4 regions of the Streptomyces sp. NPDC041068 genome follow, and region 4 is predicted to be linked to each of the others. Evidence: riboswitches for the same ligand, from Rfam matches in the RefSeq annotation. Region 4 holds a riboswitch; each other region holds the start of a gene.

Region 1 (7,739 bases), on a different contig from region 4:
GCGCCGCATGCCGCGGGGCTCGCGGGCGCGGACGACACCGTGGTCACCCTCACCCTCTCCAAGTCCTTCGGCAGCCAGGGCGGCGCCGTGCTCGGCTCCGCGAAGGTGATCCAGCATCTGGTGAACGCCGCCCGCACCTTCATCTTCGACACGGGTCTCGCGCCCGCCGCGGTGGGCGCCGCGCTCGCGGCCCTGCGCCTGCTGCGCCGTGAGCCCGAACGCGCCGCGCGTGCCCGCGAGGTCGCCGCCGAACTGCACCGGCGCCTGACGGCCGAGGGGCTCATGGCGGTACGTCCCGACGCCGCCGTCGTCTCCGTGCGCGCGCCGTCACCGGAGCAGGCCGTGCGCTGGGCGGCCGACTGCCGGGCCGCCGGGCTCGCGGTGGGGTGCTTCAGGCCGCCGTCGGTGCCGGACGGGATCTCACGGCTGCGACTGACCGCCCGCGCGGACCTCACCGACGCGCAGATCGTCGATGCCGTACGGGTGATCAGCCGCAACGCGCCGCGGTGAAGTGAACCGAGCCCACGAGGGGCCGGGCTCTGCTCACCGCAGGCTGGTGAGGAACGACTCCCAGGGGCCGGGGGAGAAGAGCAGGGCTGACCCTGCGATGTTCTTCGAGTCACGCACGGCGCACAGGCCGGTCAGCGGACCCGAGTCGAGTGTGGCCGTCTCGACGCAGTTGTTCATTCCGTTGCTGTAACTGCTGCGCTGCCACCGCGCACCTTGAAGGGTCGTGCTGGAAGGTACGTACCGAGGCATTGCGGTCATGTTGCCTCCTTCGCGCCGTCGCAGAGCCCGGCGATGAAATCCGTGGAGTCCTCGGGTGATAGCGCTTGTACCTGAAGGGAGTTGAAGGCCTCCGTGTACGCCTGGAGGTCTTCTTTCCGTTCGATGTAGAGGCTACTCGTCAAATGGTCGAGAACAACCACATCCAGATCAGCAATGTTCGGAAATGAAAAAATAACGAAAGGACCGATCAGGCCCGCATGCTCGCCGGCGGCGAAGGGCAGCACCTGAAGCCGCACATGCGGCAACAGGGCCACCTCTCGTAACCGTGTCAACTGCCCCGCGAAGACCTGCTCCCCGCCGACCGTGCGGCGCAGCACCGCCTCGTCCAGGATCACGCTCAGTCGCAGCGGAGGATCCGCGCGCAACACGTCCTGGCGGGCCAGGCGGACCTCCACCAGGGCGTCGACCTGCTCCTCCGGCAGGCCGCCGAGCGCGGCCCTGGTCACCGCGCGCGCGTACTCGGGGGTCTGCAACAGCCCTGGCACCACGGTGGTTTCGAGCGTGCGCACCCAACTCGCCTGGGATTCCAGGCTGATGAAGTCGCGATACGTGGCGGGCAGGAGATCGCGGTACGCCTTCCACCAGTGGTGGCGACCCTCGCCCGGGTCGTCGCTGCCCGCGAACGCGACCAGCAGATCGCTGAGTTGGGGGTCCTTCACCTCGTACGCCGCGAGCAGCAGCCGTACGTCGGCGGCCTTGACGCCGCTGCGACCCGTCTCGATCCGGCTCACCTTCGACTGGTGCCAGCCGACCTTGGCCGCGGCCTGGCTGCTGGTGAGTCCCGCGTGGGTGCGCAGCGCGCGCAGTTCGGCACCGAGCTGGCGGCGGCGCACCGCGGGGCCGTACTGCATGCCCGTCTCCTTCCGGATGAAGCCGTCGGGGATCCCGGCGGCAGAGCGGGGGCAGTAGGCGACAGTAGAGGAAGGACCAGTCTCTCGCCCAAATACGGTCTGCCGTAGCAGAGTTCACCGCTTCGAGCGACAGATATATGCACATCTCGGTGGATCGCCGCCCGTGACCGGCCAAGGAGTGGCAGGCTGGCGCGAAGCACCAGTTCGGGACTGTCCTCGAGTCATCCGCGACGAGTCGGAGACCGGTCCCGATGGGAAAGGGACAGCGTCGCCATGGCAGACCACCAGGAAGCCTCCGTCACTCTGCCGAGCGATCCTGCCTCGGTCCCCGCGGCCCGGAAATACGTCTCGCGCGTGCTCGCCGAATGGGGCCTGCCCGGCGACACCGAGGTGGCCGACACCATCAGGCTGATCGTCTCCGAACTCGCCACGAACGCCGTGCAGCACACCCTGGGACAGTCGCCGACCTTCACGGTGGACGTCGAGCTCGACCGGGACGAGCAGCTGCGGATCGGCGTCACCGACAGCCACCCCCGCTACCCCAAGCGGCTGCCCGCGGCGGTCCAGCAGGACAACGGCCGGGGCATGGTCATCATCCGCTGGCTGGCCGCCGAGTGCGGCGGCAGGCTCTCGGTCAGCCCCACCGACGAGGGCGGCAAGACCGTGTGGATCGCACTGCCGTGGACGGCGCGCGTCCAGCGCAGACACCGCGACCCCGCGCGCTGACGCCGCCCACCGGTCGGGGATCGCTCGCCGACCGCCGCTCGCTGCCCGCCGACCGCCGCCGGTCAGGCCGCACTCGCCGAGCGCCCGAAGACCCCGCGCAGCAGAGCCCGGAAGGAGTCCGCCGCCGGGCTCGACTCGTCGGTGCGGTGCACGACGGAGATGGTGCGCCGCAGATCGCCGGGTTCCAGGAGCCGCGTGCCGACGGGGGTCGCGGCGGTGCGCGCCACCATCTCGGGCACCACGGCGACGCCGAGCCCCGCACTGACCAGGGCGCAGACCAGCGCGTACCCGGGCGACTCGACGAGCACCGCGGGCGCGGCACCGGCCCGCGCGAGGGCCCGCTCCACGGCCTGCCGGGGCGGATGGTCCGGAGCCATGCTGATGAGCGGCTGCCCGGCGAGGTCGGCGAGCGGCAGCCGCGAGGCCGCGCCGGTGAGCGCGTGGCCGGGCCGGGTCACCAGGACCAGCTCCTCGACCAGGACCGGCTCGGCCGACACGGCGGCGGGCAGCGGCACCGGGTCCGCCGGCTCATAGGTGTGCGTGAGGGCCAGATCGACCTCGCCCGCCGCCACGGCCGCGACACCGAAGGGCGGTTCGTGCCCCGTCACCGTCAGCTCGACGTCCGGGTGGGCCCTGCGGAAGGCGCTCAGGACGGGCGGCAGCAGATGGATGCCGGCCGTCGGGAAGGTCGCGACGCGCAGCCGCCCGCCCGAGAGCCCGGCGAGCCGCGCCAGCTCGTGCCGCGCCCGCTCCATCTCGTCGAGCACCCGGCGGGCATGGCCCACGAGCAGCTCCCCCGCGCCGGTCAGCCGGGCCCCGCGGTGGTGACGTACGAGAAGAGCGGTGCCCGCCTCCCGCTCCAGCTTGGCGAGTTGCTGGGAGAGCGCGGGCACGGTGTAGCCGAGGCGCTCGGCGGCCCGGGTGATCGAACCGGCCTCGGAGACCGCGACGAGCGCGGCGAGACGCGTGGGGTCGTACATGGAAGCTCCCTGAACACCTGCACTCCCTAAACGCCTGCTTAAGGCAGACCCAGGATATTCCACATACCTGCTGAAGGCTTCGGCCGGGCACGCTGGGCGCATGGACGCACAACTGGTCGCCTTCACCTCGGTCGCCGCGGGCATGGTCGCCATGCCGGGCGCCGACTTCACCGTCGTCGTACGCAACGCCCTGGTCTCCCGGCGGGCCGGAGTCGCCTGTGCGGTCGGCGTCGCGGGCGGGCTCCTGGTGCACACGGCGCTGGCGGTCGCGGGTGTCGCCGCGGTGCTGGCCGCCGTGCCCGCGCTCTTCAGGGCGCTGCAACTCATCGGCGCCGGCTATGTGCTGGTCCTCGCCTACCGCGCGCTGCGCTCCGCGGCTCGGCCACGCACCGCGGCGGCGGGCGAACCCGCGGCGCAGGGCGGCGGACTGCGCGAGGGTTTCCTGACCAACGCCCTGAACCCCAAGGCGTCGATCACCTTCCTCAGCGTGCTGCCTCAGTTCGTGCCCGACGGCAGCCCCGCGATGCCCAGGACCTTGCTGCTCGCGTCGATCGTGGTGGCGCTGGCCCTGCTCTGGTTCCCGGTCGTGGCGCTGCTCGTGGACCGGCTCGGCAGGTGGCTGCGCAGGCCGCGCACCGCCCGCGCCGTCGAGGCCGTCACCGGCACCGCTCTCGGCGCATTGGGCCTGGTGCTCCTCCTCGAGCCCCTGATGGCATGACACCCGGCACCTCCTGCGCCGCCGCGACGGCGCGCGCCACCGGCCGCCGGACCAGGCGCGGCAGTACGCCCCACAGCCCGACGCACACCAGGAGCGTCCCCGCGCCCGCGACGACCCCTTCGACGCGCCCCGCCGTCACGTCGACGACGAGCAGCACCGAACCGGACAGCGCGAGCATCAGGACCCGCAGACCGACCTCGGCGAGCCGGGACGACACCTGCACGACGAGCGGCTTGGCGCGCTGCTGGAAGAGCGAGCGGTGCAGCGCGGCGGGCGCCGTGAACAGCGCCGCCGCGACCACGGCGAGCAGCAGCGTCGTGACGTAGGTGCCGCGCTGCACGGCGTCGAGCGAGGGGAACCGCGGGGTGAAGGCGAGGGTGAGCAGGAAGGCGAAGAGGATCTGCACCCCGGTCTGCGTCACCCTCAGCTCCTGGAGCAGCTCCCCGAAGTTGCGGTCGGCGCGCTCCAACGGCGTTTCGTTGCGAGCGGTACAGGAAAAGTCGTCGGACATGCCGGACGGGTATCCCGGCCGGCGCGCTCCACGCACCGGCACCTGACGGTGCGAGGCGCGCGCCGGACCGACCGCGGCGGGGTCAGCGGACCCGGCCGTACCAGACGCTGTTGGACCAGATCTTCTCCAGACGCACCACGGTCCCCGTCTTGGGGGCGTGCCAGATCTTGTTGTTACCCGCGTAGATCCCGACGTGGTAGACGTTCCGGCCGGAGTGGAAGAACACCAGGTCGCCCTTGGTGCGCTGGGACTTCGAGATGTGCTTGGTCTTGTTGTACTGCGCGGCGGCGGTGCGCGGCAGCTTCTTGCCCGTCTTGTTGAAGGAGTAGAGCGTCAGGCCCGAGCAGTCGAACCGGTTGGGACCCGCGGCGCCGTAGCGGTACGGGGAGCCCTTCTTGGACGCCGCGATCTTGAGCGCCTTCGTCCCGTGTGTGGCCGCCTCGGCCTCCGACGCGAGCCCGGGGGCCACGACGGTGCCGCCTACGACGGCGAGCGTGAGGACCGATGCGGCACCGGTCCTGCTGAGCAGCGACGGAACATGATTCAGCGCAGTCATGCGCAACCCTTCGTCAGCCGCCTGTGAAGGATGACCTGTCGGGTTCGGGCAGGCGAAGATGCCCGGCCGCGTCGTGCTCTGCGGCTTCACCCCAAGGGCGTCGTCCGGACTTCCCGGACGGGCCCGTCATGCCTGGGTCCTCCACTCCTGCCGTTGCACCGATGTCGACCGGTCATCCGGGTGGCGGCAGGACTCGGCGTCCGCCCGGACCGCCCCGCCGCTGTGGCGGGGGCTTGTCGTCGGAAGGGATCTTGACCCGACAAGGGCGAAAAAACCGAGCCGAAACGGCGTTTTGTGAGGCTCCTCACGACTGACCCGTTCGGGTGGACACCGACGAATTGGGGTTACGGAGGGATGGTCTGACGATGGCTCGACCAGCATCGGAATGTGCTATTCCGCCCGCGCTGTACACACCTGGCGCAACTCTCCACGGCTCGTCGGCGGACGCCTCGCTACGCCGTCCGAAGTAGCCCTTCTGGTCCGTTTCGAAGCGGTCCGGGACGTTCCGGTGGAGGGTGCGTGGCGCTCGGCGCGGGGGTCAACTGCCGGGCGGGGGCGGCACGGTGACCCGCCGGGACCGCCGCTCGCCGTCGAGGACGCGCAGGGCCTCGGCGAGCGTGGTGGCGTGCACCTCGCTCTCGCCCCGCTGGTGCATGAGGGTGAGCGCGTCCCGCAGGGCGGTCGCCCTGCCGACCAGGGCCTGGGCGGCACGCAGTCCGCCGTACGTGTGCCCGGATCGCGCCGGGTTGATCCTGCCGACCAGGTCGACGACCTCGAGATAGCGGTCGATCAGGTCGGCCTCGGCGCGGGTCAGGGCCGGCAGGGGAGGGAGTTCGGGCGGCAGCATCGAGGGCTCACCTCGGGTCGCGCGCGGCGAGCGAGGTCTTGCGGTTCGGGATGATCCGGTCCACGAGTCCGTACTCCAGGGCCGCCTGCGCGTCGAGGATCTTGTCCCGCTCGATGTCCGCGGTGATCCGCTCGGGGCTCTGCCCCGTGTGCCTGACGAGCATCTCCTCCAGCATCCGGCGGCTGCGCAGCATCTCGTCGGCCTGGATCGCGAGGTCGCTGGCCTGGCCCTGGAACGGCTCGGTGACGGAGGGCTGATGGATCAGCACACGCGCGCCGGGCAGCGCGAACCGCTTGCCGGGGGTGCCGGCGGCGAGCAGCACGGCGGCGGTGGACGCGGCCTGGCCGAGGCAGGTCGTCTCCACGTCGCAGGTGACGAACCGCATCGTGTCGTAGATCGCGGTCATCGCGGTGAACGAGCCGCCGGGGGAGTTGATGTAGAGCGAGATGTCGCGGTCCGGCGCGAGGTGCTCCAGGTGCATGAACTGGGCCATCACGTCGTTCGCCGAGGTGTTGTCGATGGGGGTGCCGAGGAAGACGATCCGCTCTTCGAGGAGCTTGGAGTACGGATCCAGGGTCCTCGTCCCCGAGCTGGTGCGTTCGGTGAACTCGGGCAGGACGTAACGGGCGGACGGACGATTCATGGCACGCCTTTCGTCTTCCGGTCGCGGGGCGGTCCGGTCTCTGTAAAAAATGTACAGGACGTACGTTCCGTGGGGCGAGGAAATGTGGTGTCGGGCGGTACGTGATCCGCGTAACCTCTTCGGGTCATGGGGCGAGACGTGGTGGAACGGGACGAACGGGCGCTGCTCGCCCTCGAAGTGGAGGTCATCCACGGCCTCGGGCCGGTGGCGAAGGGCGGGCTGCCGACGGTGACCGATCCGGCGGTGCAGGCGGTCCTTGCCTGGTCGCCGCGAGCGCGGGTGCTGGCGCTGGGGGAGGGCGTCGCCCCGCCGAGCGACGGTGGCGGCTTCGGAGTCGACGGGGAGCCGTACGCGCCGGGCGAGCCCCCGGGTGTCCTCGTGCGGCTGGCCTCCGCTCTGACGGCGGCCGGTGAACCGGCCGCCGTCGAGGGCGGCCCCTGCTTCACCTTCCCGGACCCGCTCGCCGCGGCCCCCGCCGCACCCCTGCCCCTCCTGCTCTCGGACGACCAAGGGCGGGACGCGGCACGGCAGTTGACCCGTCCCGACAACTGGCAGCCCGGCGAGTGGGCGGAGCTGATCTCCGGGGCGGCGGGGGAGTGGGCGATGGCCGTGCACGACGGCGCGCCCGTGTCGATCTGCCACACCCCCGCCGCGAACGCCCGCGCGGCGGAGGCCGGCATCTGGACCCGCCCGGACTTCCGCGGCCGCGGCCTCGCCCCGGCCGCGGCCGCCGCCTGGTCCCACCGCGTGCGTCGCGACAAAGAGGTGCTCTTCTACAGCACCACGGCCGCCAACCGGGCCTCCCGCTCGGTGGCCCGCGCCCTCGGTCTCGCCCCGCTCGGCTGGATCTGGACGGTGCGCTGAGCGGTCACGTCACGGGCGTCAGGCCCAGGGGCCGGGCAGGAGGTCGCTCTCCGTGGCCTCCGCGCGCGTACGCAACCGGCGTGCCGAGCCGGACTCCACGACCAGGACGTCGGGCACGTGGTCCTCCAGGAAGCGCAGGTGACCGACGGTGCCGACCGTCGTCGTCCGGGCCGCGAGCCACGCGACGAGGGAGCGCAGGGCGTCGAACTCGTCGGGGTGCACCTCCTGGCGGACGGTGAGGGACCAGCCCCGCT
Region 2 (7,739 bases), on a different contig from region 4:
AGCTTCTTCGAGCCGACCAGGTCCTTGATCTTGGAGATGACCTTCTCGGGGCCGACGGTGAAGGGCAGTTCGGTGACGACGAGGCCCTTGCGGCGCGCCGTCACGTTCTCCACGGAGACCGTGGCGCGGGTCTTGAAGGTGCCGCGGCCCGTCTCGTACGCATCCTTGATGCCGTTCAGACCGACGATCCGGCCGCCCGTGGGCAGGTCGGGGCCCGGCACGAACTTCATCAGCGTCTCGAGGTCGGCGCCCGGGTGCTTGATCAGGTGGCGGGCGGCGGCGATGACCTCGCTGAGGTTGTGCGGCGGCATGTTCGTCGCCATGCCGACCGCGATGCCCGACGAGCCGTTGACCAGGAGGTTCGGGTAGGCCGCCGGGAGGGCGGACGGTTCCATCTCCTGGCCGTCGTAGTTCGGCGTGAAGTCGACTGTGTCCTCGTCGATCGACTCCGTCATCAGGGAGGTGGCGTCGGCCATGCGGCATTCGGTGTACCGCATGGCGGCCGGCGGGTCGTCGTTGCCCAGGGAGCCGAAGTTGCCGTGGCCGTCGACCATCGGCAGGCGCATCGAGAAGGGCTGGGCCATGCGGACCAGCGCGTCGTAGATCGACGCGTCGCCGTGGGGGTGCAACTTACCCATGACCTCGCCGACGACGCGGGCACACTTCACATAGCCGCGGTCGGGGCGCAGGCCCATCTCGTTCATCTGGTACACGATGCGGCGCTGGACGGGCTTCATGCCGTCGCGGGCGTCCGGCAGCGCGCGGGAGTAGATGACCGAATACGCGTACTCGAGGAAGGAGCCCTGCATCTCGTCGACGACGTCGATGTCGAGGATCTTCTCCTCGAACGAATCGTCGGGCGGCGGGGTCTTCGTGCTGCGGCGGGCCATCGCTGCTGCGGCTCCTTCACCAAGCAAGTGCGGGATCTGACGCCGACCATTGTGGACTGTCCCACTGACAACGCCGACCACGACCCGTGCCGTGGCGGCGTCGGCCGCGACTACGCCGAGGGCGGACCGGGAACTTCGTCAGGTGTCAGCACGCTTGCATACAGTGGCAGGACTGACAGCAATTGTTCTGATCCAGTGTTCTGATCCAGCGATGATCCAGCGATCGAAGGGACGTACATGCCCATGGGTCACACGGCCACGGCCGAGGCCGGCTCCGGCGGCCTGACAGCGACCGAGCACCGGCTGGCCAACGGCCTGCGCGTGGTGCTCTCCGAGGACCACCTGACCCCGGTCGCCGCGGTCTGCCTCTGGTACGACGTCGGCTCGCGCCACGAGGTCAAGGGGCGAACCGGCCTCGCGCACCTCTTCGAGCACCTCATGTTCCAGGGCTCGAAGCAGGTGCACGGCAATGGCCACTTCGAGCTGGTCCAGGGAGCGGGCGGTTCGCTCAACGGCACGACGAGCTTCGAGCGCACCAACTACTTCGAGACCATGCCCGCCCACCAGTTGGAGCTGGCCCTGTGGCTCGAGGCCGACCGGATGGGCTCGCTGCTCTCCGCGCTCGACGAGGAGTCCATGGAGAACCAGCGCGACGTCGTCAAGAACGAGCGCCGCCAGCGCTACGACAACGTCCCGTACGGCACGGCCTTCGAGAAGCTCACCGCCCTCTCGTACCCCGAGGGCCACCCCTACCACCACACGCCGATCGGCTCCATGGCCGACCTGGACGCGGCCACCCTGGAAGACGCGCGCAACTTCTTCCGTACGTACTACGCGCCCAACAACGCCGTCCTCTCCGTGGTCGGTGACATCGACCCGGAGCAGACGCTCGCCTGGGTCGAGAAGTACTTCGGGTCGATCCCCTCGCACGACGGCAAGCAGCCGCCGCGCGACGGCTCCCTGCCCGAGCGCATCGGCGAGGAGCTGCGCGAGGTCGTCGAGGAGGAGGTCCCGGCCCGCGCCCTGATGGCCGCCTACCGCCTTCCGGAGGACGGCACGCGCGCGTGCGATGCGGCCGACCTCGCCCTCACCGTCCTCGGCAGCGGCGAGTCCTCGCGGCTCTACAACCGGCTCGTGCGCCGTGACCGCACCGCCGTCGCCGCCGGGTTCGGCCTGCTGCGCCTCGCCGGAGCGCCCTCGCTCGGCTGGCTGGACGTGAAGACCTCCGGCGACGTCGAGGTGCCCGTCATCGAGGCCGCCGTCGACGAGGAGCTCGCCCGCTTCGCCGCGGAGGGCCCCACTCCGGAGGAGATGGAGCGCGCCCAGGCGCAGTTGGAGCGCGAGTGGCTCGACCGGCTCGGCACGGTCGCGGGCCGCGCCGACGAACTGTGCCGGTACGCCGTCCTGTTCGGCGACCCGCAGCTCGCCCTCACCGCTGTCCAGCGCGTCCTCGCCGTCACCGCGGAAGAGGTCCAGGAGGTCGCCGAGGCCCGGCTGCGCCCGGACAACCGCGCGGTGCTCGTGTACGAGCCCGTGTCCGCCGCCGACGAGACCGCCGACGAGAACACCGGTGACGCCGAGGAAGAGGAGGCGGCGAAGTGACCGAGGCCGCGACGATGCAGTTCCATCCCCAGCCCCAGGCGGGCACGGCCAAGCCGTGGGCCTTCCCCGCGCCCGAGCGCGGCGCGCTCCCCAACGGCCTCACCGTGCTGCGCTGCCACCGCCCCGGCCAGCAGGTCGTCGCCGTCGAGATCCACCTCGAAGCGCCCCTGGACGCCGAGCCCGAGGGCCTCGACGGCGTCGCCACGATCATGGCGAGGGCCTTCAACGAGGGCACGGACAAGCACTCCGCCGAGGAGTTCGCCGCCGAGCTCGACCGCTGCGGTGCGACGCTCGACGCGCACGCCGACCACCCCGGTGTCCGCGTCTCCCTCGAAGTGCCGGTCTCCCGCCTCCCGAAGGCGCTCGGCCTGCTCGCCGACGCCCTGCGCGCCCCCGCCTTCGCGGACAGCGAGATCGAGCGTCTCGTACGCAACCGCCTGGACGAGATCCCGCACGAGGCCGCCAACCCGGCGCGCCGCGCCGCCAAGGAGCTCTCCAAGCAGCTCTTCCCGGCCACCTCGCGCATGTCGCGCCCGCGCCAGGGCACCGAGGAGACGGTCACCGCCATCGACTCGGCGGCGGTCCGGGCCTTCTACGAGAAGCACGTCCGGCCCGCCACGGCCACCCTCGTCGTGGTCGGCGACCTGGCGGGCACCGACCTGGACGCCGTCCTCGCGGACACCGTCGGCACCTGGACGGGCGGCACGGCCGAGCCGCTCCCGGTGCCTCCGGTGACCGCCGACGACACCGGCCGCGTCGTCATCGTGGACCGCCCGGGAGCCGTCCAGACGCAGCTCCTGATCGGCCGCATCGGCGCGGACCGCCACGACCGGGTCTGGCCGGCCCAGGTGCTCGGCACGTACTGCCTGGGCGGCACCCTCACCTCGCGCCTGGACCGCGTCCTGCGCGAGGAGAAGGGATACACCTACGGCGTACGGGCGTTCAGCCAGGTCCTGCGCTCCGCCCCGGACGGCACGGGCGCGGCCATGCTCGCCATCAGCGGCTCGGTCGACACCGCGTCCACGGGGCCCGCGCTCGACGACCTCTGGAAGGTCCTGCGCACCCTCGCCGCCGAGGGCCTCACGGACGCCGAGCGCGACGTGGCCGTGCAGAACCTGGTGGGCGTCGCCCCGCTCAAGTACGAGATGGCGGCCTCCGTGGCGGCCACGCTCGCCGACCAGGTCGAGCAGAACCTCCCGGACGACTTCCAGGCGCAGCTGTACCGGCAGTTGGCCGCCACCGGCACCGTGGAGGCCACCGCCGCGGTCGTGAGCGCCTTCCCGGAGGACCACCTGGTGACGATCCTCGTCGGGGACGCCGCGCAGATCGAGGAGCCCGTCAGGGCCCTCGGGATCGGCGACGTGAGCGTGGTCACGGGCTGAGTGGCAGTCAGGACATATCGGGACCCCGGCGACTGTTTCGGCCGCCGGGGTCCTCATATGTCCGAATTCATATGGAGGTTGCCTGTCTGGCGTGTGGCGTGCGCTACAAAAGCCGAGTTCTGTTTGTCGATTGACAGATGTCCCGCTTAGCGTCGGTCCGGCTGTCCGTCACGCAGTACGCCGCGTCCGCGGCACCGGACAGTCATCGCCGAGTCCCCGTACGGCGCGAGCCAGGGGAGCCGGGGACCCACATGTCCCCTGGGGTGAATCGGGCACCTTGCCGCGAGGCGAGGGATCCGTAGGAGACCTTCCTGCTCCGAACCCGTCAGCTAACCCGGTAGGCGAGAAGGAAGGAAAGGATCAGCCGCTTCATGGCGTTCACCCGTGCCACCGGGAAGCACCGTCGTCCGAGCCGCCTGACGCGCACGACCGCGAACGCCGCGGGCGTCGCCGCGCTCACCACCACCGGCGTCATCGGAGGCCTCGCGGGTCCGGCGTTCGCCGCGGCCGACGACGCGGCCATCGAGCACACCGGCCTCACCCAGGCGATCTCCGTGGGCGACTCGCTCGCCGCGAGCATCGACGCGCAGGCCGCCGCGCAGCAGCAGGCCGCCGACGACGCCGCTGCCGCCCAGAAGGCCGAAGAGGCCGCCAAGAAGAAGGCGGCCGAGGAGAAGCGCAAGGCCGAGGCCGAGGCCAAGGCGAAGGCCAAGAAGGAGCGCGAGGCCAAGGAGCGCGCCGCCCGCGAGGCCGAGCGCAAGCGCCTGAACACCTACGTCTCGCCGATCAGCGGCTCGTACGTCTCCACGGGCTACAAGACCGGCGGTGCCATGTGGTCCTCCGGCAGCCACACCGGCGTCGACTTCCACGCCGCGTCCGGCACCACGGTCCACGCGGTCGGCTCCGGCACCGTCGTCGAGGCCGGCTGGGGCGGTGCCTACGGCAACAACGTGGTCATCAAGATGAACGACGGCACGTACACCCAGTACGGCCACATGTCGTCCCTCAGCGTCACCGTCGGCCAGACGGTGACCCCGGGCCAGCAGATAGGCCTCTCGGGCTCCACCGGCAACTCCAGTGGCCCCCACCTCCACTTCGAGGCCCGCACCGGCGAGGACTACGGCTCGGACATCGACCCGGTCTCGTACCTGCGCTCGCACGGCGTCAACGTCTGACGGCTCCCGTACGGCTCCGAAAGCCCCGGCTCGCACAGAGCCGGGGCTTTCTCCGTTCTTGGCCAAAAGATATCCATGGATTCCGGTCCGCCGTCGGAAATTCCGGCGCCCTGCAATAGAGTCACGGAACGAGCGAGAACGAGCGTCGGTCGACCGCGTTTCGCGGGGATTAAGGCGGAGGTCCGGTCATGCGCATTCCCGCGCAGTCGGTATGCACGGCGATCCGGGACGACATTGTCTCCGGTGTCCACGAAAGGGGCGGCCGGCTCACCGAGGAACTCCTCGCGCGCCGCTACGGCGTCTCCCGTGTCCCCGTGCGCGAGGCCCTGCGCACCCTGGAGGCCGAGGGGTTCGTCGTCACGCGCAGGCACGCGGGCGCGTGCGTCGCCGAGCCGACGGAGCAGGAGGCCGCCGACTTCCTGGAGATACGGATGCTGCTCGAACCGCTCGCCGCGGCCCGTGCGGCGCAGCGCCGCACCGACGCGCACCTCAAGGTCCTGCGCGGCCTCGTCAGGCTGGGCCAGGAGCGGTGCAGGAGCGGGCGCGGGGAGGATCTGCGCGCGCTGGGCGGCTGGTTCCACGAGACGCTCGTCCAGGCGTCCGGCAGCCCGGGGCTCAGCGCGCTGCTCACCCAGCTCCGGCACAAGATCGCCTGGCTGTACGTCGTGCAGCAGCCGGCGGCGCCGACCGAGTCCTGGTCCGAGTACGCCGCGATCGTCGACGCGGTGGCCCGCGGGGACGCGGAGCGGGCCAGGGCGCTCACCGCCGCGCACGCCGAGCGGGCGACGGGCGTGCACCGATGGCGCCATGCGCAGGCGCCTGCGCCTGCGCGGCCTGACGGTCGGGCGTATGTGAGGGATTCGCAACATCCCGTAAACACGGCGGGCCTCCGGAATTAACGGAGGCGCCGTATACAAAGAGAGGGAATTTCGCACGGCCTGCTCTGCCGTGCGCGCGTTTCTTTTTTGATCCCGAAAACGTCTTGCGCATACGTCGATGGGGTCACCCGGAATTCCGGGTGACCCCATCGACGTATTGCTGAAGAACGTGTCCCAGAAGGAACGTGTCCTAGACCGTCTCCGGAAGCTCCTCGAGCCCCTCGGCGACCAGCTTCGCCAGACGGTCGAGGGCGGCGTCCGCACCCTCGGCGTCGGAGGCGAGCACGATCTCCTCGCCGCCCTGGGCGCCCAGGCCGAGCACCGCGAGCATCGAGGCGGCGTTGACCGGGTTGCCGTCGGCCTTGGCGATCGTCACGGGGACGCCGGCGGCCGTGGCCGCGCGGACGAAGATGGAGGCGGGTCGGGCGTGAAGGCCCTCGGCCCAGCCGACGTTGACGCGGCGCTCAGCCATGTGTTGCTGCCCTTCCAGGTGTCTCACACTTGTCTAGACCAGTGTCTCATGCCGTCGCGGGTGCTCTGCCGGACGTACGTCCCGCTCCCGGTCGCCTTTCGACCTCTCCTAGCCTGCCCCGGGCCCGGCGGCCGCGCGACCCGTACCCTGGGCCCCATGCAGCCCCCGTCGGATCAGCAGGATCGGCACGACCACCCCTCCCACTGGGAAGCCGATGTGGTGCTGCGCGACGGGGGGACCGCCCGGATCAGGCCCATCACGGCCGAGGACGCGGACCGCCTCGTCAGCTTCTACGAGCAGGTCTCGGACGAGTCGAAGTACTACCGCTTCTTTGCGCCCTATCCGCGCCTGTCCGCCAAGGACGTGCACCGCTTCACCCACCACGACCAGGTGGACCGGGTGGGGCTCGCGGCCACCGTGGGCGGCGAGTTCATCGCCACCGTGCGCTACGACCGCATCGACGAGCGCGGCATGGCCGCCAGCGCGCCCGCCGACGAGGCCGAGGTCGCCTTCCTCGTGCAGGACGCCCACCAGGGCAGGGGAGTGGCCTCCACGCTCCTCGAACACATCGCGGCCGTCGCCAGGGAGCGCGGCATCCGCCGTTTCGCGGCCGAGGTGCTGCCCGCCAACACCAAGATGATCAAGGTCTTCACGGACGCCGGCTATCAGCAGAAGCGCAGCTTCGAGGACGGTGTCGTCCGCCTGGAGTTCGACCTGGAGCCGACCGACCGCTCGCTCGCCGTGCAGCGCGCCCGCGAACATCGGGCCGAGGCCAGGTCGGTGCAGCGGCTGCTCACCCCGGGGTCGGTGGCCGTGATCGGCGTCGGCCGGATCGCCGGCGGCGTGGGCCGCAGCGTGCTGCGCAACCTCCGGGACTCCGGCTTCACCGGGAGCCTGTACGCGGTCAACGCCGCGTTCGACGAGGGGACCGAGATCGACGGCGTGCCCGCGCACCGCTCGGTGGCGGCCATCGAGGAGCCCGTGGACCTCGCGGTGGTCGCCGTGCCCGCCGACCGGGTGCCGCAGGTCGTCGCCGAGTGCGGCGAGCGGGGCGTGCGGGGCCTGGTGGTGCTCTCCGCCGGGTACGCGGAGAGCGGCGCCGAGGGGCGCGAGCGGCAGCGCGAACTGGTGCGCCAGGCACGGTCGTACGGCATGCGGCTCATCGGCCCCAACGCCTTCGGTGTCATCAACACCTCTCCGCAGACACGGCTCAACGCCTCGCTCGCGCCGCAGTCCCCCGCGCGCGGGCGGATCGGTCTGTTCACCCAGTCCGGCGCGATCGGCATCGCGCTCCTGTCCGGCCTGCACCGCAGGGGCGCGGGGCTCTCCACGTTCGTCGG
Region 3 (7,739 bases), on a different contig from region 4:
CCTGGGCAACGCCTACGTCACCGACCAGCTCAGCAGTGACAGCGGCCTTGCCTCCGTGACGGCGGCGACCTTCTTCGTACGCGTCGTCATGTCGCCGTTCGCGCATCCGCTGTTCACGGTCCTGACCGGCATCGGCTTCGGCATCGCGGCGCTCAGCGCCGACCGTCAGCAGGTGCGCCGCGTGCTGCTCCCGCTCGCCGGGCTGCTGCTCGCGATGGGCATGCACGCGCTGTGGAACGGCTCGGCGGTCTTCGGGCAGTACGGCTTCTTCACCGTGTACGCGCTCTTCATGCTGCCCTCGTTCGGCCTGCTGACCTGGCTGGCGATCTGGACCCGGCAGCGCGAGCTGCGCACGATCCGCGCCGAGCTGCCCGTGTACGCGGCGGCGGGCTGGCTCACCCCACCCGAGCCGTACGCGCTGGGCTCGATGCGCGCCCGCGCCCTGGCCCGCGACTACGCGTCGTACACCTGGGGCAAGGCGGCGGCCCGCACGGTCGTGGAGTACCAGCAGTACGCGACGTCCCTTGCGGCGCTGCGCCACCGGGGCCGCCGCGGCCGGGCCGGCGCCGACTTCGTCGTACGCGAGCGCGAGCTGCTGGAGAAGCTCTGGGAGCGCCGCGAGCCGGCCCGCCCCGCCCTCGCGTACGCGGCCCAGGCGACGGCGCCAGTCATGCCCCCCATGCCGTACGCGGCGTACGGCATGCCGCCCTACGGGCCCGCCCCCTACGGCCCTCCCCCGTACGGGCAGCCGCAGCCCTACCCGGCCTACGGCTATCCGACGTACAACCCCTACCGCTCCTGAAAAGGACGGGGCGTCAGGCGGAGGCAGCCGTCAGCGCCGCGACCTCCGCCTCCGTCAGCTCCAGGTCCGCCACCGCGAGCAGCGCGGGCAGCTGCTCGACCGTGCGCGCGGAGGCGATCGGCGCCGCCACGGTGGGCTGGGCCGCGAGCCAGGCGAGCGCCACCGTCGCGACCTCGGCACCACGCGCCTCGGCGATCTCGTCGAGCGCGGCGATGACGCGGTCGCCCCGCTCGGTGCCCGCGTACTCCGCGACCTTGCCGCTGCGCGCGCTCTCGACCTTCGTACCCGGGCGGTACTTGCCGGTGAGGAAGCCGGACGCGAGCGCGTAGTAGGGGACGGCCGCGAGGCCGGAGCGCGAGGCGACCTCCTGGAGCGGGCCCTCGTAGGTGTCGCGGGAGACGAGGTTGTAGTGCGGCTGCAGCGCGACGTAGCGCGCGAGGCCCTCGCGGTCGGAGAAGTCGAGGGACTCCTGGAGCCGCTCGGGCGTGATGTTGGAGGCGGCGACGGCCCGCACCTTGCCGGCCCGCACCAGCTCGTCGAGGGCACCGATGATCTCTTCCACGGGGACCGACGGGTCGTCGTAGTGCGTGTAGTAGAGGTCGATGTAGTCGGTGCCGAGGCGCTGCAGGGACGCGTCGGCGGCACCCTTGATGGTGCTCGCGGACAGGCCCTTGTACTCGGGGAGGGCGCCGACCTTCGTCGCGATGACGACGTCGGAACGGTTGCCGCGCTCGGCCAGCCACTCACCGATGAGGGTCTCGGACTCGCCGCCCTTGTTGCCCTCCACCCAGAACGAGTAGGCGTCAGCGGTGTCGATGAAGTTGCCGCCCGCCGCGGTGTAGGCGTCGAGCACGGCGAAGGACGCCGCGCGGTCGGCGGTCCAGCCGAAGACGTTGCCGCCGAGGGAGAGGGGGAAGACCTCGAGGTCGGATGAGCCAAGTGTACGAAGAGACGTCATACGTTCCTCAACACGCTTACCGGAAGCGGAATTCCGCAACAGCCGCGGCCGTCCGGGTACATCGATCCGCCGTCCGGGCACGCCGAACCGTCGTCCGGATACACCGAACCGGCAGCCCTGGCGTCGGGGGGTCGCCGCCAGGACCGCCGGGGTTCCGGGGGTACGTCAGAGGTTGAGCCCCCGTCAGGGGTTGAGGCCCTTGCCCTGCAGCCAGCCGAGGGGGTCGATGCCGGTGCCGTCGGGCGTGTGGACCTCCAGGTGGAGGTGCGGCCCGGTGACGTTGCCGGTCGCGCCGACGCGGCCGATGACCTCGCCCGTGGTGACCTTCTGTCCGGCGCTGACGTTCAGCGAGGACTGGTGGCAGTACCAGATCTCCGTGCCGTCCTCGAGCTCCAGGACGGTGCGGTAGCCGTACGCGCCCGCCCAGCCGGCCTCCTTGACGGTGCCGGTGTGCACGGCCTTGAGCGGGGTGCCGGTGGGCGCCGCGAAGTCGAGGCCGGTGTGGTGGCCGGAGGACCACATGGATCCCGCGTCGCCGAAGTGCGAGGTGAGGGTGTACGAGGAGGTGGGGATGGCATAGCTCTTGGCGAGCTTGGCCAGGCGCTCGGCCTCGGCCTTGGCCTTCCTGGCCTCCTCTTCCTTCTTCTTCTTGGCGGCGGCCTTGGCCTCCGCCTCCTTCTCGGCGGCCTTCTGCTGTGCGGCGGCCTCGTCGGCGGCCTTCTTGACGGCGGCGTCCTCGGCCGCGGTCTGCACGGCGGCGTCCGCCTGGTCCTGCTGGTTCTCGGCCTGCTGCATGATGCGGGCGCGCAGTGCCTCGCCCGCGTCGGTGGTGCCCTGCTCGGCGTCGGCGGTGCTGACACCGGCGGCGGTGAGGGGGGCCGAGGCGGCCGCGGCGGTCGTGGTGTCCGACGTGTCGTCGTCGGATATCAAAGAGCCCACGCCCGGAAGGGACTTGGCCTCGGGGAGCGAGTCGGTGACGGTGCCCAGGTCGGGCATCGATATGGAGACCGGCGGCTTGCCGCCCTGCGCGGTGGCGATGCCGCCCGCGCCGACGGCGGCGATGACGCCCACGCCGAGGACGGTGGAGCTGCGGGCGAGTCCGCCGCCGCTCTTCTTGTGCACACGGTGCCTGCCGCGGACGGGACGGATGGACTCCTCGGTGGGATTCCACTCCTCGAAGGGTTCCTCGTCGTACGAACCGAAGTCGTCGTCATTCGGCACGTACACGGCTCGGGGGGCAGGCCGGTTGGACGCCACTGGGGCGCACTCCTTTCCTTCCTTCTCGCCTACCGGGTTAGCTGACGGGTTCGGAGCAGGAAGGTCTCCTACGAACATCTGGCACGGATGCACAGATGCCCGATTCACCCCAAGTTGGTGGTTCCCCGGCTCCCTTGCGGGATTAGGCGCGTGCGCACGGAGCCGCCTCGAGTGACGGCTGGGACGACCGCGCTGCGTTATCGAACGTTAATAGACGGCGGGTCGGTATTCCAAGCCGTTCCGGTTGATCGTTAACGCTCTTCGGCCGTACTTACCGGGACACCGGGGTTCGGAACGGGGCGAGTTGCCCCCGCATGCACGCGCACCGGAGCTTCACATTCCCTTGACAGTGCGTCAGTTGTTATGCGGAGGGGTGCACTTCAGTCACTGGGCGTCACGGCGGGATCGTCGGCGGCCGGCCGCCGCACCGCGAGGAGCGCCATGTCGTCGGTCGCACCGCCGCCGGTGTGCCGCCGCACCTCCTCGGTGAGCGCGGCGAGCAGCGCGTGCGGTCCCCCGCGCCCCGGGAAGATCCGCCCGCCGAGCCGGGCCGCGGGATCGTAGAACTCCCCCGCCACGTCGCGCGCCTCGGACAGGCCGTCCGTGTACAGGAGCAGCATCGCGCCGGGCGGGAAGTCGGTCTCGTCGGCCCGGTCCGGCCAGGTGCCGAGGTCGCCCATGCCGAGCGGCAGGGCGGGCTCGCTCGCGGAGAGCACGCACAGGCGCCCGTCCCCGCGCAGCAGCAGCGGTGCCGGGTGCCCGCGATTGATCAGCCGTACGACGCCCTCGCCGTGCCGGATCTCGGCGAGGACCGCGGTGGTGAACCCCTCGAAGGCGTCGAGCCCGTCGCGCCGGGTGCCCTCACGCGCGAGGGCCCGCTCCAGGCGCTGCGCGACCGCCTCCAGGGTGGCCTCCTGCTCGGCGGCCTCGCGGAAGGCACCGATGACGACGGCGACCGCGGCGACCGCACCCATGCCCTTGCCGCGTACGTCGCCGACGATGAGCCGTACGCCGTGCGGGGTGTCCTGCACCGCGTACAGATCGCCCCCGATGAACGCGTCGGCCTGCGCGGCCTCGTACCGCGCCGCGATGTCGAGACCGCCGATGCGGGCGTCCGGCTCGGGCAGCACGGCGCGCTGGGTGGCCTCGGCGATGGAGCGGGCGGTGGCGAGCTTGGCGTTGCCGCGGCGGACGACGCGGTTGATGACGATCGCGAGCGCGGCGACGGTCATCACGGTGATCAGCTCGGTGACGGCCTCGACATGGCTGGCGACGGCCCTGCCGTAGTGCAGGAAGAAGACGGCGGCCGAGGCCGCGATGCCGGTCAGAACGGTGTTGGCCAGCGAGTAGAAGGGGGCGGCGATCAGCGGGGCGGCCGTGAAGAGGGGGGCCGCGGTGAACTCCGGCGGGGTGAACGCGTCGAAGACGACGCCGACGATGAGGAGCAGGAAGGGCAGGGACCGCACGAAGGCCCACTCGTGGGTGGCTTCCTGGGTGGTGGCACCGCTGTCGCCGGATCCTCCTCGCTGCCCCACCGCTTGTCTCCCGCCGACTCCGCGCCCATCACCGCGCTCCGTCCAGGCTTCCCGCAGCGGGGGAAGGGTGCGACCTGATGTGGGCCGACCGGGTTACGGAGAGCAGGGACGGCCGAGGGTCCGGGACGGCCGGGGGGCACGGGACGGCCGAAGGCACGGGATCACGAAAACACCGAGGGCCCGGGACCAATCAATGGTCCCGGGCCCTCGGCCTTCAGTAGCGGGGACAGGATTTGAACCTGCGACCTCTGGGTTATGAGCCCAGCGAGCTACCGAGCTGCTCCACCCCGCGTCGGTGAACACAACAGTACGCCATCCGGAGGGGTGCGTCGAACCACTTAGGCGTTGCCCGCGTGCGTGAGGGTCTCCCAGGCCACGAAGAGGTCGTCCGTACCCTCGGGCCGCCGCTGCTCGGTGTACTTCGCGGTCTGCGGCATCTCCAGCTTCAGCCGCCCCTGCAGATGGTTCAGCCCGACCTCCGTGTCGGGCCCCATGTCGCGTTGCACCGTGCCGCCGCACAGCCAGTCAGGGGCCTTGGCGCCCAGCTGGTACTCGGAGTGGAACTCGAAGGCGGCCCGCAGCCGCTCCCGCACCTCCCCGTACAGGTCGACGCCCTGGTGGTGGGCGGTCTCCGCCATGTGGGACGTGGCGGCGAGTGAGTAGCTGGCGTGCTTGAAGTTGCGGCAGGTCTCCTGGGAGAGCCCGTCGACGAAGGTGTCCTGTCCGAACCAGTACTTCTTCAGCTCGGCGGCGGTGTCGATGCCGCTGCCCTCCGGGGAGACGGGCAGCTTCCCGTCGGACTCCAGATAGAAGTACGCGGGCACGCGCGTCCTGAAGTGGTGCACGGCCTTCTCGAAGGTGGCGTGGTCGTCGAGGAAGACGGCCATGGCCATGGTGGCGTCGGCCATCACGAGGTCCCAGTTGCCGTTGAAGTCGGCGGACCCGTCCTTGACCTGCGGCAGATAGGCGTTGCGCAACATCCGCTCGAACCGCAGCAGTTGGCCGTCGGTCCAGCCGTCGTAGGTGTACCGCACGGCCTCGGCGGCGCGGGCCCAGGACGAGGCGGCCCAGGCGGTCTGCAGCCCGGCGTTGGCCTCGGTGTGCTTGGTGATCACCTTCGACCAGGCGTCCATGATCTGCACGGCCTTCTCGGCGTGTGCGCGGTCCTTGGTGACGTTCCAGAGAAGGGCCTGGGTGTACGCGGCCAGGGCGTCCTCACGCTCTTCGACGCAGCCGCGGCCGGGGCGGGTGTCGGGCGGGCACTCCACGACGGCGTACGGAGTCGCCTGGTAGTCGGCGGCCCCGTACTTGCTGTCGCGCATCTGCTCGAACGCCGTCAGCCAGGGCTGATCCTGGGCCTGGACGTGCGCGCGGGCCCGGTCGAGCTGCGCCTTGCTGACGAGTACGCCGGGATGAGTGAACGGCAGGTCGAGCGGCCGAGCAGCGGCGGTCCGGCCACCCGAACCACCACCCGAGCCCCCGCCGCCGCAGGCGGCGGCAAGGGCGAGAAGGGGCACAAGCACGAGCACAAGAACACACCGCCCAGCCCCACCGTCACGAGCCGCCATGCCGCACCTCCGGGTCGACCCCAGCAAACCTGGCAGTCCAGCGTGTCCCGCAGCCTTGCCGCCCGCACGGCTGACCTACTCCGTTCGGGCGGCCCACGGCGCACGGACACCACGGCGCCCCGCCGGGCCGAAGCCGGGCGGGGCGCCGTGGTGTCGTACGCGATGGGGGTGAGGGTCAGGCCGCCATGGTCAGGCCGCCGTGGTGAGGTCGCTCGTGCGGGTGGGCTCGGGCTGGGCCTCGGTCGCCTGCGGGGTCTTGCGGTCGCGGATGAGGACGACGGCCAGGGCGGCCGCGGCCAGGACGCCCGCGGCGCCGGCCCAGAAGCTGGCGGACATCGCCTCGGTGAAGGCTTCGCGGGCCACCGTGGCGAGGGCGGTGTCGCCGGAGGAGGCGGCCAGGGCGAGGGCGTCGGAGACGGAGTGGCCAGCGGCGGCGGGGGCCGAGTCGGGCATGGCGTCGGTGTAGGTGCGGGAGAGGACGGTGCCGAGGACGGCGACGCCGAGGGCCGCGCCGGCCTGCTGGACGGTGTCGTTGAGGGCGGAGCCGACGCCGGCGTGCTCGGCGGGGACCGCGCTCATCAGGGCGGCGGTCGCCGCGGGCATCGCCAGGCCGCCGCCGACGCCGATCAGGACCATGGCTGCCGAGAGCATCCCGAACCCGGCGTCGGAGGGCAGGGAGGCGAGGGTGCCGAAGCCCGCGGCGATGACGGCCAGGCCGACGGCGGTCATCGGGCGGTTGCCGATCTTGTTGCCGAGGGTGGCGCCGACGCCGTTGAAGACCAGCGTGGCGACGGCCATCGGGGCGAAGGCGATGCCGGTCTTGGCGGGCGAGTAGCCGAGCACGAACTGCAGGTACTGGGTGAGGACCAGCATCAGGCCGCCGTTGGCGAAGGTGAGCAGGACCAGGGAGAAGCTGGCGCCGCTGAAGACGCGGTTGCGGAAGAGCGAGAGCGGCACCATCGGCGATTCGGTGCGCAGCTCCCAGATCACGAAGGCGGCCAGGGAGACGAGGGCGACGCCGAGCGAGAGCTGCGTGCTCATGTGACCGAGGCCGGCCTCGGCGGACTCAATGATCGTCCACACCAGCGCGGTCATGCCGACCACCGAAAGGATCATGCCCAGCGGATCGGCCTTGCGGGCGGGGCCCTTGGACTCCGGCATCAGAACGAGCGCGGCGACGATGGCGAGGGCGGCGATCGGGACGTTCATCAGGAAGACCGAGCCCCACCAGAAGTGGGCGATGAGCACGCCGCCGAGCACGGGCCCGCCGACCAGGCCGACCGCGGCCACCGCGCTCCAGGCGCCGATCGCCTTGCGGCGCTCCTCGTCGTCGAAGACGGTGATCAGGATCGACAGCGTGCTCGGCATGACGAGGGCGCCGCCGATGCCCATCAACACCCGCCCCGCGATGAGCTGTTCGGGATTCTGGGCGACGGTGGCCAGCAAGGACGCGGCGCCGAAGAGGGCAAGCCCCACGATCATCACCCGCCGCCGTCCGAACCGGTCGGAGAGGCTGCCCGCGGTGAGCAGCAGGCCGGCGAAGACCAGGATGTACGAGTCGATGATCCACTGGATGTCCTGCGCGTCCGCCTTCAGATCCGCGGCGATCGGCGGGACCG
Region 4 (7,739 bases):
CGCCGCGATGGCGCTGGCGAGGTCCATGCGTGCCGAGGACTGGGACGTGCGGGAGCTGCGCTTCCGGGACTGCTTCGCCGAGGCGGGTGTGCGCGATGGGTTCGCCCGGGAGCTCGCCCGGGACCACCGCCTGCTGGTTTCGGGGGAGATGACCACCCCAGGGACGCAGCGCGTCTGGTGCGCTCGAATCCGGGGCCTGCTCCAGGCGCGTCCCCTGCTGGCCGATGCGTTCCGTGAGCTGACCGCCGAGCTCATGCCGTCGCCGCGCGCGACGGTCGGCAACACCATCTCAGGCGGCACCGTCGACAACGCGGTCATGGCGGGCTCCATCGGTTCGGTCATGATCAACAGCGGCGCGGCGCACGGCGGGGTGCCCGCGACCGACGGCTGGCCCCGTGCCGACCAGCTCCGCCGCCTCGGCCTCGGCGTGCGCCCCACCCGCAGGACCGTCGGCGCGACGGCCCTGCCTCCCTACGTCGCCAGGGACTGTGACGACGAGCTGTCCGTTCTACTGAGGCAGGCCGCGCACTACGGCGGCCTCGTCATCGTCACGGGCGGACCCTTGTCCGGAAAGACCTCGACGGCATGGGCGGTCCTGCGGGCGAGTGTGGCGGAGGACTCCCGGGTCTTCGTCGCGGGCGGCGGAACGGACCTGCGCGACCTGCCGGACCAGCTCAGGGACCGCGCCACCGGAGGCACCCACGTGGTGTGGCTCGACGACCTCGACGCTCACCTCGCGGAGCCCGGCACCCCCGGTGTCCTCGCCCGGCTCACCCATGACCGTGTTCTGGTCCTGGCGACGATGCGGGACGAGGCGTACGACCGCCACCGCTTCGGGCACCACCCCGCCGCCCGCGCCCTGAGCGTCGCCCAGACCGTCGAGGTCCCCACGGAGTGGAGCGAGGCGGAGCTGGCGCGCCTCGCGGCGGTGGAAGACGCGCGCCTCGCGGACGCGGTCCGCTGGCGCGGGGACCTCGGCATCACGCAGTTCCTCGCGCTCGGCCCCGACCTGTGGGAGGAGTGGCGCAGGGCGCGGCGCGGACGGCGGCTTGGCCACCTTCTGGTGCGCGCGGCGATCGACCTCGCCCGGCACGGGATCACCGAGGCGATGCCGCTGGAGGCCCTCATCGAGGTGGCGGACGAGTACGCGGAGCAGCCCATGGAGAGGGAGGAGACGTACACGGATGCGCTGGCGTGGGCCGCCTCACTCCGGACAGGCGCCGCCGGACTGCTCCTACCGGGAGCGGAGGAGGAGACGTGGCGGGCCTGCGGCACGCTCGTGGCGGACGCCCTGCGCGCGCCGGGCTTCCCGGCCGCCGACCAGTACGTCTGGTGGGCCATGGTCAAGGCGGCGCGGCAGCACCGCCCGGCGGAGCACGGCTCGATGCTGGCGGCGGCCAGGTCCGACCTGCGGGCGCGTGCGGAGGCGGGTGACGGCGACGTGATGCGGGCCCTGGGGGAGTTCGCCGGTAGCGCGGGGGACATCGCGGATGCCAGGCACTGGTACGGCAGGCTGGTGGACCTCGACCGGGGCAGCGCGCTGCCCGTCGGCGAGGACCTCCTGGAACTCGGCGAGTACACCGAAGCCGCCCGGTACATGGAGATGGCCGCGGCCGACGGCAGCCGCTGGGCGGCGAGCGCACTCGCCCGGCTGCACCTCGACCGCGCCGAGCACTGGCTCGCGCGCGCCGCCGAGCAGGGCGACGAGAAGGCCGCCGCCACCCTCGCTCACCTGCGGTCCGGCCCGGAGAGGAAGCCGGATACCGTCAAGGAGTGACCGAAAAGACCGTCCCGTCCGCAGCCGCGGACGACCCGGAGACCCCGCCCGAGGCCCAGGGGCCCGAGCTCTTCACCTGGGAGTTCGCCACCGACCCCTACCCCGCTTACGCCTGGCTCCGGGAGAACGAAGCCGTCAGCAAGCAGCGGCTGCCCAGCGGGGTCGAGGCCTGGCTCGTCACTCGGTACGCGGACGCCCGGCAGGCCCTCGCCGACCAGCAGCTCAGCAAGAACCCGGCCCATCACGACGAGCCCGCGCACGCGAAGAGCAAGACCGGCATCCCGGGTGAGCGCAGCGCCAACCTGATGACGCATCTGCTCAACATCGACCCGCCGGACCACACCCGCCTCCGGCGCCTCGTCTCCAAGGCGTTCACCCCGCGCCGCGTCGCCGAATTCGCACCACGGGTACAGGAGTTGACGGACGACCTCATCGACCGGTTCGTCGAGGAAGGCACCGCCGACCTCATCCACGAGTTCGCCTTCCCCCTCCCCATCTACGCCATCTGCGACCTGCTCGGCGTCCCGCGCGAGGACCAGGACGACTTCCGCGACTGGGCGGGCATGATGATCCGGCACGGCGGGGGCCCGCGGGGCGGTGTCGCGCGGTCCGTGAAGAAGATGCGCGGCTATCTCGCCGAGCTGATCCACAGGAAGCGCCTCGACCCCGGCGACGACCTCATCTCCGGCCTCATCCGCGCCTCCGACCACGGCGAGCACCTCACCGAGAACGAGGCCGCCGCGATGGCCTTCATCCTTCTCTTCGCCGGGTTCGAGACGACCGTCAACCTCATCGGCAACGGCATGTACGCCCTGCTCACCCACCCCGAGCAGCGCGAGCGGCTGCAGAAGGCGATCCAGGAGGGCGACACCGCACTCCTGGAGACCGGTGTGGAGGAACTGCTCCGCTTCGACGGGCCCGTCGAGCTCGCCACCTGGCGCTTCGCCACCGAGCCGCTCAGCATCGGTGGCCAGGACATCGCCGCGGGCGACCCCGTCCTCGTCGTGCTCGCCGCCGCCGACCGCGACCCCGCCCGCTTCGACGACCCCGACACCCTCGACCTGTCGCGCCGCGACAACCAGCACCTCGGATACGGGCACGGAATCCACTACTGCCTCGGCGCCCCGCTCGCCCGACTGGAGGGTCAGACCGCCCTCGCGACACTCCTGCGGCGCCTCCCCGATCTGCAACTCGCGGCGGATCCTGCCGATTTGCGGTGGCGTGGGGGACTGATCATGCGGGGACTGCGCACGCTGCCCGTGGAGTTCACAACCGCACAGAAAACGACGTCCGATTGACGCCGAACTGACGGGCCATCACGGATGTGACTTTTACGTGATCTCCGCTGCATCGACTTGTGACAAGCGTTCGACTGCGGCTACGTTCACGACGACTTGAGCGCCCCGGCGCCTCAAGTCGTCGCAGCAGTCTCCTGAAAGGCAACCGCATGCTCTCCGGCAATGGTCGTCACCGACGCCCCCGCCAGGCCCCGGCCCTCATCGTCGCGGCAGGAGTCACCGGATCAGCCATCGCCATCCCGCTGCTCGGCGCGACCAGCGCCAGTGCCGCCGAGACCACGACGTGGGAGAAGCTCGCCGAGTGCGAGAGCGGCGGCGCGTGGAGCGCCAATCCCGGCAACGGCTACTACGGAGGGCTCCAGCTCTCCCAGGAGACGTGGGAGCAGTACGGCGGCCTCGCGTACGCGCCGAGCGCCGACCAGGCGAGCCGCTCGCAGCAGATCGCCGTCGCCGAGCAGATCCTCGACGACCAGGGCACCGCCGCCTGGCCGAGCTGCGCCCCGATCGCGGGCCTCACTCAGGACGGCGCCGCGGCCGACGTCGACCCGGGCGCCCCGGTCACGCCGCAGCCCTCCGACACCTCCGACCCGTCCGGCTCGACCGGCTCCGGGGGCTCCGAGGACTCCAAGGACTCCAAGAACTCGGAGAAGGAGAAGGGCAAGGAGAAGGACAAGGGGAAGGACAAGGAGGAGGAGGGCTCCGGCAAGGCCGGCGGGTCGCCGGACGAGCCGTCCGACGAAGCCTCCGACTCCGCCGACCCCTCCGGCGACGCGAGCGACACGCCCGGCACGGGCGACAAGTCCCGAGACAAGAATCACGACGAGTCCGGCGACAAGGGCAGCAAGGAAGACAAGGGCGGGAAGGGCGACAAGGCCGACGGCAAGGGCGACTCCGGCAAGTCCGGCCAGAAGGACACCACTTCGCCCGAGCCCGAGGACTCGACCGAGCCCTCCGACTCTTCCGACGGCTCCAAGGACTCCGCGTCCGGCCGCCACCGCGGCGACCGCGCGGACGAGAGCCCGTCCGCCGGTGGTGAGGGTGACCGTCCCGGGCGGCACGCGTCGCGCGGCGGCGACCGCACGGACGAGGTCGCCGACGGGACGTACACGGTGCGCTCCGGGGACAGCCTCTCGGTCATCGCGCACGACCTCGACGTCGACGGCGGATGGCACGAGCTCTACAGCGAGAACAAGAAGACCGTCGGAGCCGACCCGGACCTCATCCTCCCCGGTCAGAGCCTCGATCTGGGCGAAAAGTAACGGAAGTTGACGAAGAGTCGGGCGGGGTCTTCGTGCCGAATGTCCGGTTTGGCGCGAGTGAGAGATGGGTCTCAGAAGACCTGATCGTCTTTGAAATTCGGTGGATTGCGTGGCTACGGTCGTGACCGCTCGCCACTGCGGGCCCCGCCGGTCGGTACGCCGAATCCTGCCAACGGCCGGACGGGAACAGTCGTCGCTCAAGAGCGCCGTAGGCAGGAGCGGGGGACCCAAGGTAAGTGCCGGAAACGGCTAGGGGTGAAGTCGCGCTCTAGGAAGCGCGGCCGGGCAACCACATCGGCCCGAACCCGACAGCTCACCTCGCAGGCGTCGGTGTAGGGGATCAACTCATGCTGCTTTCCGGCAAGGGCAAGCACCGTCGCCCGTCCAAGGCCACCCGTGTCGCCACGCTCGTCGGCGTCACCGGCGCGGCCGTCGCCGCCCCGCTGATGGCGGCCGGTTCGGCCAACGCCGCCACCGGTGCCGAGTGGGACGCGGTCGCCCAGTGCGAGTCCGGCGGCAACTGGGCCATCAACACCGGCAACGGCTACTACGGCGGCGTGCAGTTCTCCGCCTCCACCTGGGCCGCGTACGGCGGCACCAAGTACGCGCCCACCGCCGACAAGGCCACCAAGGCCCAGCAGATCGAGATCGCCGAGAAGGTCCTCGCGGGTCAGGGCAAGGGCGCCTGGCCGAGCTGTGGCGTCGGCCTCTCGGGCGCCGCGTACAACGGCGGCGGCTCGCAGCAGGAGACCCAGCAGCCGCAGCAGCAGACCAAGCCGCAGCCGCAGAAGACGCAGCAGCAGGCCGCTCCGCAGCAGCAGGCCCCGCAGCAGCAGGCCGCGCCGAAGCCGCAGCCGACGCCGCAGACCGAGACCAAGAAGACCGTCGAGACCCCGACCGGCAAGACGGTCAAGAAGGGCGACGGCGAGTACAAGGTCAAGACGGGCGACACCCTGTCCAAGATCGCCGAGGACCACAAGGTCAAGGGCGGCTGGCAGAAGGTCTACAAGCTCAACGGCGACATCATCGACGACGCCGACTTCATCTACCCGGGCCAGCAGCTGCACCTCAGCTAAAGGCCCCACCCCGGCCGTGCCTCGGCGGACGCACGGCCGGCCCCCGTCCCCACGGGCTCCCGGCCCCGGTGCGCGTATCCCCCGTACGCACCGGGGCCGGGCCATGTCCGCCCCCGAAATGCCGGAGCCCCCGGCCCCCCGCAGCCCGGCCCCGTGTTCGCCCCTAGCGAGCTACCAGTCAGTAGAAACGCGGCCTTCCGTCCCGTTTCCCAGGTATTTGGGCCCTTGGCCGTCCCACGGGACGGGCGGTCGGCTGGCCGAAGCTCCGGAGCCCGTTAGGCTCAGGAGACGCAGGGCCGAAGCGGCCTGCGTCATCGCGTATTCGCGTCACACTCCCAGAAGGAGATGCTCGTGCCGTCCATCGACGTCGTCGTAGCCCGGGAAATCCTGGACTCCCGAGGCAACCCCACGGTCGAGGTCGAGGTCGGCCTCGACGACGGCAGCACGGGTCGTGCCGCCGTTCCGTCCGGTGCCTCCACCGGTGCCTTCGAGGCCATCGAGCTCCGCGACGGTGACCCGAACCGTTACCAGGGCAAGGGTGTCGAGAAGGCCGTCCTCGCCGTCATCGAGCAGATCGGCCCGGAGCTCGTCGGCTACGACGCCACCGAGCAGCGTCTGATCGACCAGGCCATGTTCGACCTGGACGCCACCGACAACAAGGGCTCGCTCGGCGCCAACGCCATCCTCGGCGTCTCGCTCGCCGTCGCGCACGCCGCCTCCGAGGCCAGCGACCTGCCGCTGTTCCGCTACCTCGGCGGCCCGAACGCGCACCTGCTGCCCGTCCCGATGATGAACATCCTGAACGGTGGGTCGCACGCCGACTCCAACGTCGACATCCAGGAGTTCATGATCGCCCCGATCGGCGCGGAGTCCTTCTCCGAGGCCCTGCGCTGGGGCACCGAGGTCTACCACACCCTCAAGAAGGTCCTGAAGGACAAGGGTCTGTCGACCGGCCTCGGCGACGAGGGCGGCTTCGCCCCGAACCTGGACTCCAACCGCGCCGCCCTCGACCTCATCCTCGAGGCCATCAAGCAGGCCGGTTACGTCCCCGGCGAGCAGATCGCGCTCGCCCTCGACGTCGCCGCGTCCGAGTTCTACAAGGACGGCAAGTACCAGTTCGAGGGCAAGGAGCGCTCGGCCGCCGAGATGACCGAGTACTACGAGGAGCTCGTCGCCTCGTACCCGCTCGTCTCCATCGAGGACCCGCTGTTCGAGGACGACTGGGCCGGCTGGAACGTCATCACCGAGAAGCTCGGCGACAAGGTGCAGCTGGTGGGCGACGACCTGTTCGTCACCAACCCGGAGCGCCTGGCCCGCGGCATCGAGGAGAACTCGGCCAACGCCCTGCTCGTCAAGGTCAACCAGATCGGTTCGCTGACCGAGACCCTGGACGCCGTCGAGATGGCCCAGCGCAACGGCTTCAAGTGCATGATGTCCCACCGCTCCGGCGAGACCGAGGACGTCACCATCGCCGACCTGGCCGTCGCCACCAACTGCGGCCAGATCAAGACCGGCGCCCCGGCCCGCTCCGAGCGCGTCGCCAAGTACAACCAGCTCCTGCGCATCGAGGAGATCCTCGACGACGCCGCGGTCTACGCCGGCCGCAGCGCCTTCCCGCGCTTCAAGGGCTGATCAAGCGCGAGGCCCGGTCGTGACGCCGGGTTACCTACGTCCCCGCACGCGGTCCCGTACCGTGTGCGGGGACGTAGGTACGTTGAGGCGCCGGCGCGCTGCACTGGGGAGGCGGAACCATGGCCAAGGCCGGGACCAAGGACCGGTTCTCCACGGCGACCCGCCTCAAGCTGCTCGGCGAGCAGACCGCCGAGCGGGTCTACCGCTCGCAGACCAAGCGCCAGGCCCGCCGCTCCCGGCTCACCGGGCGCGCGGCCCTCCTCGCGCTCGTGCTCTGCTCCCTCGTCGTCGCGCTCGCGTACCCGATAAGGCAGTACGTCTCGCAGCGCGCCGAGATCGACGACCTGCGCCGGCAGAAGGCCGAGCGCCAGGAGGACGTCGAGAAGCTGCGCGACGAGAAGGCCCGCTGGCAGGACGACGCGTACGCGGAGCAGCGCATCCGGGACCGGCTGCACTACGTGATGCCGGGCGAGACCGGATTCACGGTGATCGACCCCGCGGCGGCGAAGAGCCGGCGCACGGACCAGGGGGCGGCCACACGCCCTTGGTACTCGAACGTCTGGGACGGCGTCGACAAGGCCGACCGCCCCGACGACTGACCCACGGACATGGAAAGACAGGCATGGAAACGCCCCCGCCGAGCACCCCGCGCACCGAGCCCACCGACGCCGACGTCGAGGCCTTCAAGCAGCAGCTC

What was found. A riboswitch is a leader RNA that binds a small molecule or an ion and turns the genes downstream of it on or off. The one in region 4 is predicted to bind cyclic di-AMP.
Positions count from the first base shown of each region.
Region 1: it holds a riboswitch for cyclic di-AMP, as region 4 does, so the genes downstream of both, AB0B50_RS26935 (C40 family peptidase) here and AB0B50_RS33200 (transglycosylase family protein) in region 4, are expected to answer to the same signal.
Region 2: it holds a riboswitch for cyclic di-AMP, as region 4 does, so the genes downstream of both, AB0B50_RS36735 (M23 family metallopeptidase) here and AB0B50_RS33200 (transglycosylase family protein) in region 4, are expected to answer to the same signal.
Region 3: it holds a riboswitch for cyclic di-AMP, as region 4 does, so the genes downstream of both, AB0B50_RS30985 (M23 family metallopeptidase) here and AB0B50_RS33200 (transglycosylase family protein) in region 4, are expected to answer to the same signal.

Region 1 covers NZ_JBEZCG010000012.1:63,637-71,375, forward strand. Annotated here, with positions in the region: gene AB0B50_RS26900 (8-amino-7-oxononanoate synthase) at 1-510, shown strand, start outside; gene AB0B50_RS26905 (DUF397 domain-containing protein) at 544-768, opposite strand; gene AB0B50_RS26910 (helix-turn-helix transcriptional regulator) at 765-1,640, opposite strand; gene AB0B50_RS26915 (ATP-binding protein) at 1,914-2,366, shown strand; gene AB0B50_RS26920 (LysR family transcriptional regulator) at 2,429-3,346, opposite strand; gene AB0B50_RS26925 (LysE family translocator) at 3,447-4,064, shown strand; gene AB0B50_RS26930 (DUF6328 family protein) at 4,003-4,575, opposite strand; gene AB0B50_RS26935 (C40 family peptidase) at 4,658-5,131, opposite strand; cyclic di-AMP (ydaO/yuaA leader) riboswitch at 5,135-5,311, opposite strand; gene AB0B50_RS26940 (hypothetical protein) at 5,670-5,978, opposite strand; gene AB0B50_RS26945 (ATP-dependent Clp protease proteolytic subunit) at 5,986-6,621, opposite strand; gene AB0B50_RS26950 (GNAT family N-acetyltransferase) at 6,748-7,485, shown strand; gene AB0B50_RS26955 (hypothetical protein) at 7,504-7,739, opposite strand, start outside.
Region 2 covers NZ_JBEZCG010000020.1:113,505-121,243, forward strand. Annotated here, with positions in the region: gene AB0B50_RS36720 (DNA topoisomerase IV subunit A) at 1-890, opposite strand, end outside; gene AB0B50_RS36725 (pitrilysin family protein) at 1,128-2,492, shown strand; gene AB0B50_RS36730 (pitrilysin family protein) at 2,489-3,874, shown strand; cyclic di-AMP (ydaO/yuaA leader) riboswitch at 4,071-4,233, shown strand; gene AB0B50_RS36735 (M23 family metallopeptidase) at 4,246-5,049, shown strand; gene AB0B50_RS36740 (GntR family transcriptional regulator) at 5,238-5,948, shown strand; gene AB0B50_RS36745 (HPr family phosphocarrier protein) at 6,118-6,399, opposite strand; gene AB0B50_RS36750 (GNAT family N-acetyltransferase) at 6,556-7,739, shown strand, end outside.
Region 3 covers NZ_JBEZCG010000014.1:261,720-269,458, reverse strand. Annotated here, with positions in the region: gene AB0B50_RS30995 (PrsW family intramembrane metalloprotease) at 1-802, shown strand, start outside; gene AB0B50_RS30990 (aldo/keto reductase) at 816-1,760, opposite strand; gene AB0B50_RS30985 (M23 family metallopeptidase) at 1,944-3,017, opposite strand; cyclic di-AMP (ydaO/yuaA leader) riboswitch at 3,029-3,176, opposite strand; gene AB0B50_RS30980 (PP2C family protein-serine/threonine phosphatase) at 3,398-4,552, opposite strand; tRNA gene AB0B50_RS30975 (tRNA-Met) at 4,771-4,844, opposite strand; gene AB0B50_RS30970 (alginate lyase family protein) at 4,891-6,075, opposite strand; gene AB0B50_RS30965 (MFS transporter) at 6,310-7,739, opposite strand, start outside.
Region 4 covers NZ_JBEZCG010000016.1:238,260-245,998, forward strand. Annotated here, with positions in the region: gene AB0B50_RS33185 (hypothetical protein) at 1-1,777, shown strand, start outside; gene AB0B50_RS33190 (cytochrome P450) at 1,774-3,075, shown strand; gene AB0B50_RS33195 (transglycosylase family protein) at 3,225-4,334, shown strand; cyclic di-AMP (ydaO/yuaA leader) riboswitch at 4,529-4,677, shown strand; gene AB0B50_RS33200 (transglycosylase family protein) at 4,682-5,410, shown strand; gene eno (phosphopyruvate hydratase) at 5,756-7,042, shown strand; gene AB0B50_RS33210 (septum formation initiator family protein) at 7,162-7,641, shown strand; gene AB0B50_RS33215 (DUF501 domain-containing protein) at 7,665-7,739, shown strand, end outside.